Regions from separate parts of the Paenibacillus ilasis genome, predicted to be linked through region 4. Evidence: predicted binding sites of a transcription regulator. Region 4 holds the regulator's gene; each other region holds the start of a gene.

Region 1 (4,875 bases), 290 kb from region 4:
CGAAGGCCGACCGTCTCAAGCAGCTCCTGAATTTTTATCTCCAATTCCTTTCCGTTCAATCCATATACGCGCCCGAAAAATTTAAGGTTTTCATACGAGGTCAATTCCTCATACAAGGCAATTTCCTGAGGCACCACGCCTAATACGGTGCGAATGTCCTGCGGATGCTTAAGCACGCTTTTGCCGTTCAGGCGTACATCGCCGCCCGTCGGTTTCAGCAAGGATGATATCATGGAGATGGTTGTCGATTTCCCGGCGCCGTTCGGACCGATCAATCCGACGGATTCCCCCCGGTCCAGATACAGGCTGACTTCCTCCACAGCAGTCTTGCCCTTAAACACTTTTCGAAGTTCTACGGTTTCCAGCATCATGTCTCCCCCCGTTCTCGATATGAACACCCAAGCTGCCTTGGTGCCCTTCGTTCATATCGTCCACAGCTACAAGTGTATATGCAAAAAGGCAGTGCCATCACTGCCCTCGGTCATTGCTTTGATTCCGAACCATGACTTCCGTCATGTTAGATTCGGATTTAACAGGGTATCTCCTTTTCTCGCGAATCAAACCACATTATGCCGTATGGCATAAATCGCCAGCTGCGTCCGGTCTCTTACATCAAGTTTGTCCATAATCTGGCTGACGTGATTCTTGACCGTTCCGATCGACAAACCCAGCTCGTCTGCGATTTCGCGGTTGCTGCGCCCTTCCCCTACCAGACGTATGATGGACAACTCCCGCGGGGTAATCGAAGCATCAACGACGGGTGCTTTCTTCTCTTCCAGAAGTTTAGGAATCACCTTGGCCGCCACATCCTCCTGGAGCGACAACCCGCCGCTCAAGCAGCTTCGAATCGAGCGAATCAACGCCTCCGGCTCCGCCTCCTTCAGCATGTACCCGCTAGCCCCGCTCTTTAGCGCCTCGACCGCATACTGGTCGTCGTTAAACGTCGTCAGCATCAGCACTTTCGTCTTTGGCCATCGTGAACGTATGATGCGAGCAGCCTCCAATCCGTTCATCTCCGGCATTCGGATATCCAGCACAACGACGTCAAAGATATGGTTTTCGCATAATGCTACAGCCTCTTTGCCGTTGCCAGCTTCACCGGCAACCAGCATATCCGAATCGCTTTCGATCATCATCTTCAGACCTTGACGAACCATGGCCTGATCCTCTGCCAATAATATACGTATCAGCGGACTCCCTCCTCTATGAACTTGGACATGAATAACGTTCCGCGAACGATAAATTGGTTGTCGTACTGAGAGATTTGAAGCTCGCCCCCAGCCTCTTCCATTCGCTCTCGCATCGCTTTTAAACCATAGCCCTCCCGGTATGTATCGCGTCTCCGGTGATACGGATTGCTTACCTCAAAACGAAATATCCCGCCTCCAGGCGCTTCAAACAAGATATGCACTTCTCGAGTGCTCCCATGCTTCATCGCATTGGTCATGGCTTCCTGAACCGCACGGTATACCGCAATGGATTGGATATTGTTTAAAGGCACAGTAAGTGCTCCATGCCGCGCCGTTAGCGTTACGCGCATAAAGCTCTCGGATTCCAAGCGCCGGAGAAGTCCAATGATCGCGGGCAGTCCGCTGGTCTCCTGCTGCTTCATGGATTTCACTGCATTCCTGGTCTCCTCCAGACTTTCCTTGGCAAGGGCTTTGAGCCCCTTCAGAACCTCGGCGGTTTCCCCGTCTGCCTGCATCCGGTGCATCTCCAGCTGCATGAGCAGCGCCGTTAATTTATGCCCGACGGAGTCATGGATATCGCGCCCGACCTGAGCCCGCTCCTCCTGCCTCGCATGCTGCTCGTCCGTTATAAGACGACGTTTCATATTACGGTATTCACTGAGCAGCGTTTCATTTCGAACAACTGATTCTTCATAACGGGACCAGGTGGTGCGAAACAGGGTAAGAGCAATCGTGAGAATAACAGAGTAAAGCGCGAGAAACAGCCATGGTAATCCGGAGTATCCTAACAAGCCGGGTGCGATGGCACCTGCGGTCAGGACTAAACCTATGCAGGCGGCATGAACGGCGGAGAGCCGATACACGGCTTTTCCCGCAAGAATGGAATAAACCAGCAGAATATACGGGTCAGTTGCACTCGTAGTGGTCGGCCATAAGGAGATCACGGAACATAATGACGCAATGAGCAGTGTGATAAATAGCATTGCAGGCTTGGCGCGGTATAACGGCGATAAAAAAAAGCCAGTGAAGAAAATGGCGCTGCTCCCCAATCTCCAAGGCAATTGATCCGGATTAACATGCTGGAGTACTGGAATGAAGGCGCATAGCCAGCTTAAAAGAAGAAATAAAAACCATATCCAGAACGACCGCACATGCTCTCCTCTCTTTCCTATCAAGAGTTTCACAATTTACAATAAAAAATATCGTTCCAAATTTTAGTTATATCATATCACAAGCCTATTCGATACTTTTGGGGAAATAAGTAAACTGGAAATAAAAAATCGCTTCGAGATTATTGTGAAAAAATATACATACAGGCCTAAACCCTTATCAATACTGGGATTTATTCGACAAGCTCAGAGGGCAATCACAGCGAAAAACAGGCCTAAAATTGTGACGAAACTGGTAACTCTCGTGAAAGTTTGAACAATGTATGAACTACCTCAAAACCGCGCCACTACAATGATTTCGCTCACAACCATCCCCTTTTGTAACAATTTGAACACATAAAATTACATACATTGACACGAATATGGATTTATCTGTTAATTATACAAGTTTATGTGTTTTGCAAAGCCGACCGGAACTTTCTACTATAGATGTGTCAGTAACATTGAATCGAACGAACGTTTCAAGGAAAGGGGTACATCATGAACAAAAGAGGGCCGTTATTTGCATTGTTTTTAGGCTTTACCTTGCTCTTATCGGGATGCAGCTCGCTCACGGTATTAGATCCGAAAGGACCGGCTGCCAGAACCCTATCCGATACAATCATATTCTCCATTCTCATGATGGTCGGAATTCTAGCGGTAGTTTACGCGCTCTATATCTACATGCTCACCAAATACCGAGCCAAGAAATCCAACGAAGGTTACGAACCGCCTCATGAAGAGGGTAACAAATGGCTGGAGATTCTGTGGACTGCCATTCCAATCCTGATCGTTGCCGTGCTATCGGTCGTAACCGTCAAAACGACGGTGGCCGTCGAGAACGTACCGGAAGGTTATGAGAACCAAGAGCCTTTGGTCATTTACGCTTCCTCTTCGAACTGGAAATGGCATTTCAGCTATCCGGAAGAAGGAATTGAGACCGTCAATTACGTCAACATTCCAACCAATCGTCCGATTGAGTTCAGACTGTATTCATTCGGTCCGATCACGAGCTTCTGGATCCCTCAGCTTCACGGGCAGAAATACGCGATGAGCGACATGATCACGAAGCTGAACATGGTGGCCGACGTACCGGGTTCCATGATGGGCCGTAACGCGAACTTCAACGGCGAAGGCTTTGCCCATATGGAGTTCGAAGCCCTTGCCATGACCTCGGCCGAGTACGATGAGTGGGTTAAGGATGTAAAGGACACCGCGCCTGAACTGAAGGAAGACGAGTTCAAGAAGCTTCTGGACACCGCGCATGTCGGACGAATGACCTTCTCCAACACGCATCTGGAATTCAGCCCGCCGCCATCCGAAGACCATCACCATGGCGGTGATGTCAACGGCAATGAGGAGCATCAGGACCATAAAGACGTCCACCCGGATCCTGCAACAACGGAAGAAACGGAATTTGACAGCGAAACGAACGTGGATCCAAACGAACCGCTGCCGAACTTCCCGGCTGAAGAAAGCCCAAATCATCAACATGAAGGACATTAAATCGGTGAGTGAATCATGGTTCGCCCGATCTACTTCATACATCCAGAAAGGAGCTAGGCCTTTATGAAATGGGACGAATTTTTCGTTACCGGTGATCCGCTAATATACGGCGCCATGGTGAGTATCGTGCTCGTCTCGCTCGCAATCCTCTTCGGTTTGACCTATTACAAGAAGTGGGGATATATGTGGCGGGAATGGCTGACAACCGTGGATCACAAAAGAATCGGGGTCATGTACATCATCTGTGCATTGATCATGCTGTTCCGCGGGGGCGTCGACGCGATCATGATGCGCGCGCAGACCGCCGCACCGGAGATGAAGTTTCTGACCGGTCAGCATTATAATGAAGTATTCACGACTCACGGGGTCATCATGATCCTCTTTATGGCCATGCCGTTTATCTTCGGTCTGATGAACGTCATCATTCCGCTTCAGATCGGTGCCCGTGACGTAGCTTTCCCTAAACTGAACGCAATCAGCTTCTGGCTGTTCTTCGCCGGAGCCATGCTGTTCAACATTTCCTTCGTTATCGGAGGTTCGCCGGATGCCGGCTGGTCCGCTTACTTCCCGCTGGCCAGTATCGAATTCAGTCCGACGGTCGGCAACAACTACTACTCTCTGTCGCTACAGATTTCAGGGATTGGTACCTTGCTGACAGGCCTTAACTTTATCGTAACGATCCTGAAGATGCGCGCGCCGGGCATGACCCTGATGCGCATGCCGATGTTCACATGGTCGGTATTGATTACTTGCGTCATCATTATCTTTGCTTTCCCTGTGCTTACGATTGCGCTCCTGCTTATGATGTTCGACCGCATCTTCGGTTCGCAATTCTTCACGATGGCCAACGGCGGCATGGATATGCTATGGGCCAACCTGTTCTGGGTATGGGGACACCCTGAGGTATACATTGTCATACTACCGGCTTTCGGTATTTTCAGTGAGATTATCTCAACTTTTTCCAAAAAGAACTTGTACGGTTACAGCTCTATGGTATTGAGTATGGCGATTATTTCCGGCTTGTCCTTCCT
Region 2 (4,875 bases), 170 kb from region 4:
GAACATCCTTGGCGGTGGATTGTTTGTAGGGATGGCTTACTGGTTTATCTCATCGGGAAAAGGGAGCAAGCAAAAGTAGGCTGTCGTAGGCGGTAGCGAACCTTGGAGCGGGATGAATGATAGCTGTTGCATCCGCTGCCTTAGGGAGGCAGCCATCAAGATTCTCGGTTGCCCAAGCTGTTGACCGCTTCATTCACCGTGCGAACGAGATGTTGTGGAGGAATTCCATCCTCCAAGTTCATTGTCAGATGAAGTTTAACCTGACGAATAAACAAAGAAACCGTTCTTGGTTAATGGTCCGTCATTCTTCCAATTACCAAGAAACGGTTTCTTTTTTTGTATATTAATAGAGTGGGGGGATCTCCGCTTTTTAGATACGTCATCGCTGGAGCGAACAGGAGGGCGCTAGCATAAATAAGCTGTCCTCCTCAGTCATTGAACTGAAAGGACAGCTATGCGAATCTTGTCTTCCCAATCGTTTTACCGATGTTCCACGAGGTCAATCGCACCGAGCACGATATGAGCCAGTCCGAAGCCGAGAATACCGGTGGCGGCAAGTTTATACCTGCTGCCAAGCAGAGCGGCACCCGAAGCAGAAACCACAGTTCCAAGAACAGCAGGAATCAAACCTTCACGCATGCTGAGCACTCCCTTTAATTGGTTTGGAAAGACAAGGTTTATTGTAAGCAGATGACTGTAAATTATGCACAGAAGGGAGCCGGCCGGTTAAATCCGGCAGATTTCGTTCGGACACAGCTCACAATGGCAGATTTCCTGCAGCATCGGAAGATCTTTAATGACAATCATCCCGCCGGCATATTCGATGGCATCTTTTTTGCGTAAGTCACTCAGCATCCGGTTCACGCTTTCTCGGGTTGCCCCAATCATGTTCGATAGATCGGTGTGGGTAATCTTCTTGTTGATGAGAATGGTATCATCCGCTTGATGCTGCCCGTAGGTATTGCTCAGACGGATGAGCGTCGACGTTAAAGCACCGGGCTTTCCGTACATCATGAGATCACGGAATTTGGTCTGGGTGATGCGGTGGTGAATGCCCATCCACTTCATAAAATCAATGGCAAAGTCGCAATGCTGACAGATCAGCAGCTCCAGATCCTTGTGCTCGATGACTCCGACAACACTATCCTCAAGCACCTCTGCCGAGAAACTGTGGTTGTTGCTGAAGAATGGATCGGCTTGACCGACCATGTCTCCTGGATGGTACATATATAGAATAAGCTCTTTGCCTTCATCCGTCGATTTGGTTAATTTAATTCTTCCTTGTTTAACGAAGTACAGCTTGTCGGCGAAGTCACCTTCCCAGAACAAATGGGATCCTTCAGGGAGTACCCTTTCCTTCATGGTGACCAGCAGACGGTTGCGGTTTTGTTCCGAGAAGCACTGCGTGTTCCCTAAGTTTTCGATTTCCATTACATGGTCTACAGTATTCATGTTGGTATCCCCTAACATCCTAAAATTTGATCTGTTTAATCTTTAAATACATTATAACGTGAAAACATTCACTTTTGGGGGAGAATAAGAGGGAAATCGTGGCGAATTTTCAAACTTTGTGATCTCTTTCACTTGAAAGGAGGGAAAGACAGGTATAAATCACACAGAAAAGATAAATTTTAATATTGTGAAATATTTCACATGATTTTAGAAACAGCTGTGTTACGATCGAGGCGTAGAGAAGAAAGAAACACGAACCATGGGAGGATGAGAGATATGGCTGTGAGCAAAGGAACGGTTGAAGTTAAAGGACAAACGGCAGCAGAGTACATTCAGGGTCTGATTGACAAGGCAAATCGGGCCAAAGAAAAGTTTATGGAATTGAATCAGGAGCAAGTCGACGGGATTGTACAGTCGATGGCCATGGCAGGCCTTGAGAAGCACATGCAGCTGGCGAAGATGGCGGTTGAGGAAACGGGACGCGGCGTGTACGAAGACAAAATCATCAAGAACCTGTTTGCCACAGAGTATATCCACAACAGCATCAAATATGACAAGACGGTGGGTATCATTGAAGACAACGCTTATGACAGCTTTCAAAAAATAGCGGAACCGATCGGGATTATCATGGGGATAACCCCGGTAACCAATCCGACGTCCACGACGATATTCAAAGCGCTGATCTCCATTAAAACAAGAAACCCGATCATTTTCGGATTCCATCCATCCGCTCAGGCCTGCAGCCGGGAAGCTGCGCTGATATTGCGGGATGCCGCCGTGAAGCAAGGTGCTCCTGCCGATTGCATCCAGTGGATCGAAGCTCCTTCCATGGATAAAACCAATGCGCTCATGAATCATCCTGACGTCGCCTGCATTCTGGCTACGGGCGGTTCGGCGATGGTTAAAGCGGCATACAGCTGCGGCAAGCCGGCCCTCGGCGTAGGACCAGGTAACGTGCCCTGCTTTATAGAGAAGAGCGCCGACCTGGATCAGGCGGTGAACGACTTGATTTTGTCCAAAACCTTTGATAACGGCATGATCTGCGCTTCGGAGCAGGCTGTCATTATCGAGGAGCCTATATATCATACAGCGAAGAAAAAAATGATCGCCAGCGGCTGTTATTTCGTCAACAAGGAAGAACTGGCGAAGCTGACTGCGCATGCGATGGTATCGGAGAAATGTGCAGTCAATCCATCCATCGTCGGAAAGCCGGCCGCTAAAATTGCCGAGGCATGCGGTTTCGAGGTGCCGGAAAGCACCAAGATCCTGGTCGCCGAGCTGGAAGGGGTCGGTCCGGCTTATCCGTTGTCCGCCGAGAAGCTGAGTCCGGTTCTGGCCTGCTATAAAGTAAAGGACGCCGAGGAAGGCATAAGACGCGCAGAAGAGATGGTTGCTTTTGGCGGCATGGGTCACTCGTCGGTGATACACTCGCACAATGAGGACATCATCATGAAATTCTCGGATCGGATGAAAACCTGCCGCATCCTGGTGAACCAGCCTTCTTCGCAAGGCGGCATCGGCGATATCTACAACACGAACCTGCCATCGCTGACGCTGGGCTGCGGTTCGTATGGACGTAATTCCACTTCGTCGAACGTGACGGCTGTCAATCTAATCAACGTGAAAAGGGTGAACCGCAGAACCGTGAATATGCAGTGGTTTAAAGTGCCGGACAAAATTTACTTTGAAAAAGGTTCCACGCAGTATCTTGCGAAAATGCCGGAAATCACCCGTGTCGCTATCGTTACCGACCCCATGATGGTGAAGCTGGGCTATGTGGAGCGGGTAGAGCACTATCTGCGTCAACGCAGAGTGCCGGTAGCCATCGAAGTCTTCTCGGAGGTCGAGCCGGATCCTTCGACAACGACCGTAGAACGCGGAACGGAGATGCTTGCCAGGTTCCAGCCGGACTGTATCATCGCCCTCGGCGGCGGATCGCCAATGGATGCAGCCAAAGCCATGTGGCTGTTCTATGAATATCCGGATACGGACTTTAACAATCTGAAGCAAAAATTCATGGATATCCGCAAACGGGTCTATAAATATCCGAAGCTTGGACGGAAGGCGAAGTTCGTTGCCATTCCAACAACGTCGGGAACGGGCTCGGAAGTGACTTCGTTTGCCGTCATCACGGACAAAGGGCTGGGAAATACCAAATACCCGCTGGCTGACTATGAGCTGACACCGGATGTGGCGATAATCGATCCGGAATTTGTGTACACCTTGCCTAAAACGGCGGTAGCCGATACCGGAATGGACGTTCTGACACATGCCATTGAAGCCTACGTATCGGTGATGGCCAGCGATTATACGGATGGGCTTGCCATCAAGGCCATACAGCTGGTGTTCCAGTATCTTGAGCAGTCGGCGCTTACCGGTGACAAGCTCGCCCGCGAGAAAATGCATAATGCTTCGACGCTTGCCGGCATGGCTTTTGCGAATGCGTTCCTGGGCATCAACCACAGTCTTGCACATAAGTGGGGCGGCCAGTATCACACGGCACACGGACGCACTAATGCTATCCTGATGCCTCACGTCATCCGTTACAACGCCAAGAAGCCAACGAAATTCGCGGCATGGCCTAAATACACCCATTTTGTAGCTGATGAGAGATATGCTGAAATCGCACGGATTCTGGGGCTGCCTGCAAGAACGACGGAAGAGGGCGTAAACAGTTTGATTGCCGCGATCCGGGAGCTGAACAGCAAGCTCGGTATCGAGGAGTCGTTCCAGCAGCTTGGCATCGATCCTAAAGATTTCGAGAAAAATGTTGAGCATTTGGCGGATCGGGCTTTTGAAGACCAGTGCACAACGAGCAATCCGAAGCTGCCGCTGGTGACAGAGCTCGCAGAAGTTTACCGCAATGCATTCTACGGCCGGTTCTGAATAGGATAGGTATTGAAACGCCGATCATGAAGATCTGTGAAGGTTTTGAGGTAAGGTATGCGAGACCAGGACCAGAGTGATAAAAATCACGGGAAAAGTTAAGTTTGTGATTATTATCACAGATACAAGAGATCAACAGGACTACAATAAAGGTGTAGAAGGAAGCTGAATCTCAGATCTTTGATATAGAAGCTTGAAGGCACAAGGCGGGGTAGTTGCATCATTGGTCGTGAAAATAATCACATTTAAAGATCTGAGATAGATCAAGGTGTGGCCCCGCCTGTCCTTGCAAGCCCCAGCAAATCTAGGAGGGATTCGATATGTCGGTGATTGAAAAAGAAGCAGGCTGGAAAGGTTTTAAATCAGGTAAATGGACCAAGCGAATTGACGTTAATGATTTTATTGCAGAGAACATTACTCCCTATTATGGCTCTGATGAATTTTTGGCAGGACCCACGGATAACACCAAAGCACTGTGGGATATCGTATCGGATTTAACCATAAGGGAACGGGACAACGGCGGGGTTCTGGACGTGG
Region 3 (4,875 bases), 170 kb from region 4:
GGGGGCATATGGCTCATGACCAGGTAAGTGACGAAATCGTAAGCAAGGTCGTTAAGCGCGTGCAGGATGGGATGGGTCTGATTGTTCTTCATTCCGGACATTTTTCCAAGCCGTTCAAAGCATTGATGGGCACAAGCTGCGATTTGAAGTGGCGCGAAGCAGGAGAACAGGAAATTATTTGGAGCGTGAATCCGACGCATCCGATTGCGGCCGGAATTACGGGGCCGATCATCATTGAGCACGAGGAAATGTACGGGGAGTTCTTTGATATTCCAGCCCCAGATGAGCTGGTATTTGTCAGCAATTTTGAAGGCGGCGAAGTATTCCGCAGCGGTTGCACGTTCAAGCGCGGTCATGGGAACATTTTCTACTTCCGTCCGGGGCATGAGACCTATCCAACCTACTACAACCCCGAAGTGCTGAAAGTGATCACGAATGCGATTAACTGGGCTTATTCCACGGCAGGTAAGCAAACCTTCGGCAACAGTCAGCCGGTTCGTGCGCTTCCCGTTTTAGTCTAAGCTACGAGCAGCGTTTTTTAAGAAGCAATGAGTTAACGAGTCGTTCAGGGGGCAATCCTTGAGCGGCTCGTTTTATCGTTGGCGGTGAATGTTCACCGAAATGTTTTTGCCGGCTAGGGATAGAATATACCTAAGTATGGGGTATTGTATGATATACAAGAAGGGGGGCTGTACACATGAGTGAAGTACAAAGCGCACCTGTAGATCCCGCAACCATCGCCATATGCCAGGCCAAGCTTGTCCATCAACCCGTTGAGGGCTTCCTGCTGGGGAGAGGAGTCCGCTTCGCCAAGATTATGTTTATTGGGGAAGCCCCCGGCGCCCATGAAGTTCTGGAAGGCTTACCTTTTGTAGGGCAGGCCGGACAAGAGATGAATGCCTACCTGGAACGCCTGAACCTGACCCGGGAGCAAGTCTATATTACCAGTGCCATGAGAAGCAGGCCCTATAAGGAAAAGCTAATCGTGAGGTCCACGGGCGAGCGTGTCATCAGCCGCTCCAATCGGACACCGACGAAGGCGGAAATATTGGCCCATGCACCTTTGCTTGATGAAGAGATTCGATGGGTTCGCCCGCACATTATCGCACCCATGGGAAATACGGCGCTGCACCGGTTAATCGGAAGCCATGAAACGGTGACATCGCTGCACGGCAAACTGATGGAGGGCCCGGTCCAGCAAGCAGCAGATCCGGAGAATCCCGGTGGGGGCTATATGTTTTCAGTGGAAACCTATAAGATATTCCCTCTGTTCCATCCAGCGGCCGTACTGTATAATAGGAAATTATCCACTTTGATCGAGGAAGATTTGGATATTTTGGCTCGTATATTATGGGACAAACGCTGATTTTATGGGAAAAAGGGGCTAGGTGGTTTTCAGTTTCTCGGAAATGTGCTAAAATGAAACATACTTACAATTCGTAAGTTTTCTAGATTTTGATTAAGCTTATGAGTTTCTATAAACAAGGTGACTTCGTAAAGAGGTGAAGGGATATGGAAGTTACAAATGTTACGATGTGTCCCCGTTTTGAATCTGCATTTTCTTTTCTGGGCAAACGGTGGAACGGTTTGATTATTCAAACGTTGATGAGCGGGCCTAAGCGCTTTAAGGATATTTCGAATTTGATTCCGTCCATGAGCGATAAAATGCTCTCTGAGCGGATGAAGGATTTGGAATGTGAAGGCATTTTGATTCGTCATGTCTATCCGGAAACACCGGTACGTATTGAATATGAACTGACTGAAAAAGGCAAAGCACTGCGTCCGGTGATGGAGCAAATTGCATCCTGGGCAGAACAATGGGTCGAAAGATGAGTCATCTTAAGACTCCCCTTGATGATTAAACCCTGGCATGAGACATCCTCATTTCAGGGTTTTTTTTCTAAATGGAAGTATGATTCCTGTTTCTTTACGGCAAGAATAGGTGGACATGCACCAAGCGGACGCAGCTGCTATATAATGTGAAAAACCCAGCAGCATATCAAGGAGGCGAGCCCATGACCAAGCGAACGTATATCTCCCGTTTCCATTATGGACAAGAGGACATCTCAGAACTTGAAAACGCTTCATTAAAAGTGCTTCAAATTTTTGAGAAAACCAAGCGGATGCTGAGCCAGTATGTGCCGGACTCCCTGTGGCTAGCTGTGTCTGGAACAAGCCCGGGATCTGCAGAATCCGTTTACCCAAGCAGTGCCGATGCTGCAGGCATGTTTCAGAAATGGGTCAAAGCCCCCGGCGGATGGAAGTTCATTGGTTATGAAACCGATAGATTGAATGCGTCCACCGGGCAGAATATAGGACGAACGGGAAGATTCCTGCAGATGATCATCTGGTCACTCTATGAGAAAATCGCGATGCTGCATCCCATCCTTGGCAGTGAGCCGTTTTTTGACGGGGAAGAGCTGGATGTGATCGCGAATTATTTTGTGCCTACGTATATCAGCGCCGTACCGTTGGTGGAACAAGGAAAGGCCTTTAAGACCATTCAGGCCGACATTGTTCTGTATCAGGAGCATATTCAGGCACCTGCCGTCATTATGCAATCGGATCGTGGCTTATTGGAGGGGAACTGGATGACCGGGGTGAACTTGGACGCGAAGGGGTTTGCCGGGATTCGTCCTTATTTGAAGGTTCCTAACGGCGAACGAGCCTATATGGAAGCCGATATTATATAGAGAGCATTTTTCATCATAACCTTGTTCCGATGCGGACAGGGTTATTTTGTATATTTGTTTAAAATTTTAACGATTTATGTGAAATATATCACAAAAATTAATGACGTCAGACGATATAATTTATGTGAAAGGAACGGAATACCACGATCACTAGATAAATGTGTTGGGGAGGAATCAAACGATGTCCAATATAAAGAGAGAAAAGTTAGTTGTCATTGGCAACGGTATTGCCGGGATTAGTACGGTCGAGCAAATCATTAAATTGGGGGGGAATTTTGACATCACCGTCATTGGACAAGAGCCTCATCCGAATTATAACCGCATCATGCTGTCGTATGTGCTGGAAGGCAGCAAAACCTTGGATGACATTGTATTGAATGATTGGAAATGGTACGAGGATAACCATATCACTTTGCACACGGGTGCCACTGTAACTGCCATTGATGGAGAGCGCAAGGTCGTGACAGCCGACAACGGATTGACGGTGCCTTATGACAAAGTCATGATAGCTACGGGCTCGAAGCCCTTTATTTTACCCGTACCGGGAAGTGACAAAGAAGGCGTTATTGGTTTTCGAAACATTGCCGATTGCACGCAGATGCTTCAAGCCGCTAACGCATACAAGAAAGCGGCTGTCATTGGCGGGGGACTTCTGGGACTGGAAGCGGCCAAGGGATTGGTCAGCCTGGGCATGGAGGTGACGGTAGTTCATCTCATGCAGGATTTAATGGAGAGCCAGTTGGACTCGATGGCATCCGGCATGCTGAAAAGGGAGCTTGAACAGCAGGGTATCAACTTCTTATTAGGCAGGCAAACAACCGAAATATTGGGAGATACCAGAGTTACGGGACTCCGGTTCAAGGATGGGGATGAGCTTGAAGCCGACCTGGTGGTGATGGCAGTGGGCATCAGAGCGAACACCGCGATCGCCCAAGCGAGCGGAATCGAAGTGAACCGGGGCATCGTAGTCAATGATTATCTTCAGACTTCCTGGCCGGATGTGTATGCGGTTGGCGAATGCTGTGAGCATCGGGGCGCATGCTACGGCCTGGTTGCACCATTGTTCGAGCAGGGACAGGTATTGGCGAAGCATCTATGCGGTGTGGAAGGCAAGCCTTACGAGGGAAGCATTGTATCGACGAAGCTGAAAATCAGCGGGGTTGATGTATTCTCTGCCGGAGAATTCATGGAGCAAGCCGAGCACTCGGTGATTACCGCAAAAGATGATTGGCGCAAGACCTATAAGAAAATATTAATTCGCGACAATATCATCGTTGGGGCGATATTGTTCGGAGATGTGAGCGATTCGGCAAGCCTTCAATCCATGATTCGGAAAAAGACAGCCATGACGGATGAGATTTACGATTCGATCATGGGTACTGACAGCGCAGGAACAGGAAATGGCAAGGCATTTTCACTGGAGAAGATGCCCGATGATGAAATCGTGTGCGGCTGCAACGGCGTAACCAAAAAAGCCATTGTGGATGCCGTTACTCTACAGGGTCTTACGACAGTGGATGAGATCAAAGCTTGTACAGGAGCTACCCGCTCGTGCGGCGGCTGTAAACCTGTCGTGGAGCAAATACTCCAGAGCGTATTGGGCGATGGCTTTAAGGCGGCAGGCAAACAAGGCATATGCCCATGCACAACCCTCGATCGGGACGAAATCGTCGCCGAAATCCGCGCCAAGGGGCTTACCACGACGAAGGAAGTCATGCATGTTCTGGAGTTCAGCAACCCGGAGGGCTGCTCGAAATGCCGTCCTGCCATTCATTATTATCTGGCGATGCTGAATCCGGTAACCCATCAGGAGGAGAGAGAATCCCGATTTGTCAACGAACGGATGAACGCCAACATTCAGAAAGACGGCACGTACACGGTAGTCCCAAGAATGTACGGCGGCGTTACCACACCGGAGGATTTGAAGAAAATCGCGGATGTATCGCTTAAATATAATGTGAAGGTTGTCAAGGTTACCGGCGGACAGCGTCTGGACCTCATCGGTGTTAAGAAGGAAGATTTACCGAGTGTTTGGGAAGAGCTCGATATGCCGTCGGGTTATGCTTATGCCAAATCGCTGCGGACCGTGAAGACCTGTGTAGGTTCCCAATTTTGTCGTTTCGGTACGCAGGATTCGATGGGCATGGGGGCATTTCTCGAGGAGAAATTCGAAAGACTGGAT
Region 4 (4,875 bases):
GCAGGAACAGAAGGTTATGGTGAGCACGCATACGATCAACCTTCAAGAACAGCTGCGTGACCGGGATATTCCCCTGCTCACCCAGGTTGTTCCTTTTCCGTTTAAAGCGGCTATTTTCAAGGGAAGAGGCCATTATTTGTGTTTGAGAAAATTTGAACATAAAATAAATAGAAGAGATTTTCATTCACCGAAGGAAGATGTGATCACCGCGGCGCAGATGCTGGTCTGGCTGACCCAGACGGAGAACGGGGATGATGAGGAGCTGAACCTTGGCGGCCGCGGAGGGGATTTCTGGGAGACCATCTCCAGCGATTCGGATTCCTGTCTTGGCCGTGCCTGCCCATGGTTCCGCAAATGCTACTATCACAGAGCCAAGCATGAAGCGGGCATCGCGGATGTTGTCATTACGAACCATTCGAAGCTGTTCACCGACGTAAAAGCGAATCACCAGCTGCTTCCGAGTTATGAGCGTCTCGTCATCGACGAAGCGCATCATCTGGAGGATGTCGCCGGTAAGCACCTTGGCTTGCAGATGAAATATTTTTCGGTTGTCCATACGCTAACCCGTATGTACAAAGACAGCCGCAGCGGTCAGCTCCCGGCTCTTCGCCAGCTGCTGCAAGTTTCATCCCATGAGAAGGCTGTCGAGTGGTCTTCCATCATAGATCGGATTTATCCGGATCTGATCACCGTAAAAGAGAATTGGGATCGACTCAGCGATCAATTGTTCGGACTGCTTCCGGAACGCGGAGATGCATCTCCAGGAGACGCCGGTCAATTCTCGCTTCGCTTATCGCCTCTTAAGAAGCCGAAGGATTGGGATTCGCTTGCCGAGCTGGAACATCAAATTCATGTGATACTGGGCGATGTCGTACGCAAGGGTGACAAGCTGATCGCCGAAATGAAGGAAGATCTCGACGATTACAGTGCCGACAGTCTGTTAACAGACCTATCGGGTCTGTTTAAGGACCTGGCCGCACACCGCGAGGACCTGAGGTCCTTCATGGCCCTGAATGATGAAGGCACGGTATACTGGATGGAGGCTAACGGCAATTTCCGCGGGAAATCGCTGCAACTTTATGCGGTGCCTGTCGATGTAAGCACCCACTTGAAGGAATTGTTTTTTGACAAGAAACAAAGCGTGATCCTGACGTCGGCGACCTTGTCGGTGGACAAATCGTTCCAGTTCATGATCGAGAATTTGGGTCTACAGGAAGCGGCAGATAGCGGCAACCTGAACACGGTTCTGCTGCCGTCCCCGTTTAATTACAGGGAGCAGGCTCTCCTTGTCGTGCCGCGCGATTTTCCGAGCGTGAAGGGCTCGGTCGGGGATGCACTCTTTGTGAATACACTAGTGCAATCATTGGCCGATACGGCAATCGCTACGCATGGACGTATGCTTGTCCTGTTCACCTCGTACCGGATGCTGCGTCAGGTGCATGAGCCCTTGAAGGAGGCGCTGGCATCCAGCGATATTACCGTACTGGGACAAGGGATGGATGGAACCAGCCGTACCAAGTTAATCCGGAGATTCCAGGATAGCAGCGCCTCGGTTCTGCTGGGTACCAGCTCCTTCTGGGAAGGGGTTGACATACCCGGTGAGGCGCTCACTTGCCTTGCGATCGTCCGGCTGCCGTTCCAGCCGCCGAATCACCCTTTGGTTGAAGCCAAGAGCGAATTGCTGCAGCAGCAGAAGAAGAACCCCTTCATGAAGCTTTCGGTTCCGCAAGCCGTCATTCGCTTCAAACAGGGATTTGGCCGACTGGTACGGACAGCGCAAGACAAGGGGATTGTCATCGTGTACGATACCCGGGTCATTGAATCCTATTACGGAAAATATTTCCTATATTCCTTGCCGGGACCAAAGATGGAGCACATGCCGACCGAGGGGATTGTTCCCCGAATTTCGGAATGGCTGCAGGAAGAGGCAGGCGTAGAGAACCAAGCTGAATAAAGTGAAACCATGAACGATCACATTGAAATGTAGTTATTAACCTATTATTAGGGGGAGCATGCATGAAATCGGAAAAAATTTCGGAAGCCGTGGTCCGCAGATTACCTGTATACTTGCGCTATTTGAATGAGCTTCAGAAAAGGGAGGTCTCCACGGTTTCCTCCCAGGAACTGGGACAAAAACTGGACCTCAATCCTGCTCAAATTCGTAAGGACCTAGCGTATTTCGGTGATTTTGGACGGAAAGGGATCGGATATGACGTATCTTATCTGATCGAGAAAATTCGCCAGATTCTAAAGCTGGACCAGAAGATCAATGTCGCATTGATTGGGGCCGGTAATCTTGGACATGCATTATCAAATTACAATGCATTTCTGAAGGACAATATGAAGATTGTGGCGGTTTTCGATTCGTATTCTCCCAAAGTTGGTATGAAAATAAACAATTTGGTTGTACAGCCGATGGAGGAACTGGAGAAGACGGTTCATGAGTACGGCATTCGTATCGGGATTATTACCGTTCCGGATTTTGAAGCGCAAAATGTAGCGAATCAGCTTATCGCCGCAGGCATCGAGGCTATTCTGAATTTTGCGCCGACCATCCTGAAAGCTCCATCCCATATCCGGATTCATACGGCTGATTTTACTACGGATTTGCAAAGTTTGGCCTATTATTTGGATAACGGTAAGGAGGATACAGCACATGACGACAACGAAGTGGATGGTTAAAAACGGAACGTTTGCGGTACTAGAGAAAGGAAGGTCCGTGCTACGCGGATATATGGTTGTAGAGAATGACCGGATAACCTACCTGGGTGAAGAAGAGCCAACCGTCCAAGAGGGAACAGAAATTATCGACGGAACCCATCTGTTTTTCCTGCCTGGATTGGTGAACACGCACGGACATGCGGCGATGTCGCTTCTCCGCGGTTATGGCGACGATCTGGCACTGCAGGTATGGCTTCAGGAAAAAATGTGGCCGATGGAAGCCAAATTCACGGCCGACGATGTGTACTGGGGAACCTCACTCTCCGTGCTTGAGATGATCAAAGGCGGAACCACGACGTTTGTGGATATGTATGATCATATGGATCAGGTTGCAAAGGTTGTGCAGGACTCAGGAATGCGCGGCGTACTGACACGCGGTGTCATCGGATTATGTCCGCCTGAGGTGCAGCAGCAGAAGCTGGATGAGGCGGTTGCATTCGCGAAAGACTGGCATGGCAAGGCGGATGGAAGAATTACGGCGATGATCTCGCCGCATGCACCTTACACATGCCCGCCGGATTTCATCGAGAAATTCGTTCAGGCATCCCATGATCTGAATCTGCCTTTGCATACGCATATGTCCGAAACGGAAACGGAAGTCGCTCAGAATGTAAATGATTACGGACTCCGCCCTGTTGCCCATTTGGAGAAGCTTGGCATGTTTTCCCGTCCAACGCTGCTTGCGCATGCCGTCCATCTGACCGATGAAGAAATCGAAATCCTGGCTAAGCATCAAGTGATGGTGTCGCATAATCCAGGCAGCAATCTGAAGCTTGCCAGCGGCATCGCTCGCGTGCCTGCACTACTGAAAGCCGGGGTCACCGTGTCTTTGGGTACCGATGGACCTGCGAGCAATAATAATCTGGATATGTTTGAAGAGATGCGCCTGGCGGCACTGATCCATAAAGGAGTAAGCGGGGATCCAACCGCGATTCCTGCATCCGAAGCGCTTCGGATGGGTACAGAGTATGGTGCCAAGTCAGCTTTCCTTGCGGATATCGGTACGCTTGCGGTAGGAATGAAGGCAGATATGATCGCACTGAACACGGATCAGGCGCACTTCCTTCCGAAGACGGATTATATTTCTCATGCTATCTACTCCGCCAGTGCGAAGGATGTTGAGCATGTATGGGTTGACGGTAAGCAGGTCGTGAAGAATGGCGCGAGCCTTACTCTCGATGAGGAACGTATCCGGCGGGAAGCGCAGCGTGCCTTTGAGCGTCTTACAACCCTCTAGGGAATAATCAAGGGGAGCGAGGAAGACGGATTTGAAGAAAAAAACGAAGTGGATCTTGCTTAGTGTATCCGGCGTGCTGCTGTTACTGCTTGGTTTACAGCTCTATTATTCATATGTTATGAAAGACACTTGGAATGAAGAAAGAATGGCGATTGCTGCCGCCAAGCAGCATGGCCAATTGGTTTCGTCCGGAAAGACCTATAAATCGGTGTGGGGCGAGGATAATAACTATTGGGTGGTAAGCGGCAAGGATCAGGACAATCAAGATCGTATGGTATGGGTAAAATTTACAGATGACAACATACCTGTTGAAGGTGCCGATGCTGTCCAGTCCGTTTTATTGAATACAGGGATGTCGGAAGCCCAGATTCGGGATCAGATTTATAACGAATTGCCTGGTGTGGAAATTAAGCGATTGCTGCCTGGAATGTATGAAGGCGAGTATGCCTGGCAGCTGCAGTATGAACACAACGGTCAGCGCGGCTATCGGTTTTATCGTTTTCAAGACGGTAACACGATCGGTAATGACATTATTCTTCCAAATCAATAATAAACGAAGTAAAGAGAGGCGTCCCTTACTATTTAAGAGGGGGCTTCTCTTTTTCCTTCATAATTGTAAGCGCATTCAGAAAAAATATGGAAAAACTGTTCTAAATATTTTCACAGACATGCATGAAAAAGTATATAAGATGTGATATACTCGTACTTGTACAAAACGAGCATATAAATTACATGCATCGCAATATATCGTTGTTATATGTATTTTTGTGTTACCAAATGATAGACAAAATTTTATACAGGAAATGAAGGAGGAACTTCATGAAACTACGCATTGTACCTATCATGCTGACTGTCGTGATCTCAGCATCGGTTCTCTTTGGCGGATGGTTTCTGTATCGGCAGATGGCTTTGCAAAA

What was found. The regulator Rex, encoded in region 4, represses fermentation and respiration genes when NADH is low (regulators of the CRP and FNR family bind a similar motif). The targets are predictions, from matches to a motif close to TTGTGAAATATTTCACAA.
Region 1: a site for Rex is predicted at 2,602-2,619, ahead of qoxA (cytochrome aa3 quinol oxidase subunit II). Genes of this name have one in related genera too.
Region 2: a site for Rex is predicted at 1,638-1,655, ahead of adhE (bifunctional acetaldehyde-CoA/alcohol dehydrogenase). Genes of this name have one in related genera too.
Region 3: a site for Rex is predicted at 2,770-2,787, ahead of nirB (nitrite reductase large subunit NirB). Genes of this name have one in related genera too.

Annotation. Positions count from the first base shown of each region.
Region 1 covers NZ_JBHDJG010000001.1:3,415,671-3,420,545, forward strand. The annotation lists gene ACETK5_RS15290 (ABC transporter ATP-binding protein) at 1-368, opposite strand, end outside; gene ACETK5_RS15295 (response regulator) at 558-1,190, opposite strand; gene ACETK5_RS15300 (sensor histidine kinase) at 1,187-2,374, opposite strand; gene qoxA (cytochrome aa3 quinol oxidase subunit II) at 2,840-3,844, shown strand; gene qoxB (cytochrome aa3 quinol oxidase subunit I) at 3,908-4,875, shown strand, end outside.
Region 2 covers NZ_JBHDJG010000001.1:3,872,229-3,877,103, reverse strand. The annotation lists gene ACETK5_RS17550 (formate/nitrite transporter family protein) at 1-79, shown strand, start outside; gene ACETK5_RS17545 (asparagine synthase) at 481-639, opposite strand; gene ACETK5_RS17540 (Crp/Fnr family transcriptional regulator) at 727-1,452, opposite strand; gene adhE (bifunctional acetaldehyde-CoA/alcohol dehydrogenase) at 1,729-4,338, shown strand; gene pflB (formate C-acetyltransferase) at 4,659-4,875, shown strand, end outside.
Region 3 covers NZ_JBHDJG010000001.1:3,878,713-3,883,587, reverse strand. The annotation lists gene ACETK5_RS17580 (ThuA domain-containing protein) at 1-521, shown strand, start outside; gene ACETK5_RS17575 (uracil-DNA glycosylase) at 698-1,366, shown strand; gene ACETK5_RS17570 (winged helix-turn-helix transcriptional regulator) at 1,513-1,833, shown strand; gene ACETK5_RS17565 (hypothetical protein) at 2,016-2,693, shown strand; gene nirB (nitrite reductase large subunit NirB) at 2,875-4,875, shown strand, end outside.
Region 4 covers NZ_JBHDJG010000001.1:3,705,371-3,710,245, reverse strand. The annotation lists gene dinG (ATP-dependent DNA helicase DinG) at 1-1,954, shown strand, start outside; gene ACETK5_RS16645 (redox-sensing transcriptional repressor Rex) at 2,017-2,682, shown strand; gene ACETK5_RS16640 (amidohydrolase) at 2,657-3,958, shown strand; gene ACETK5_RS16635 (cell wall elongation regulator TseB-like domain-containing protein) at 3,990-4,508, shown strand; gene ACETK5_RS16630 (hypothetical protein) at 4,778-4,875, shown strand, end outside.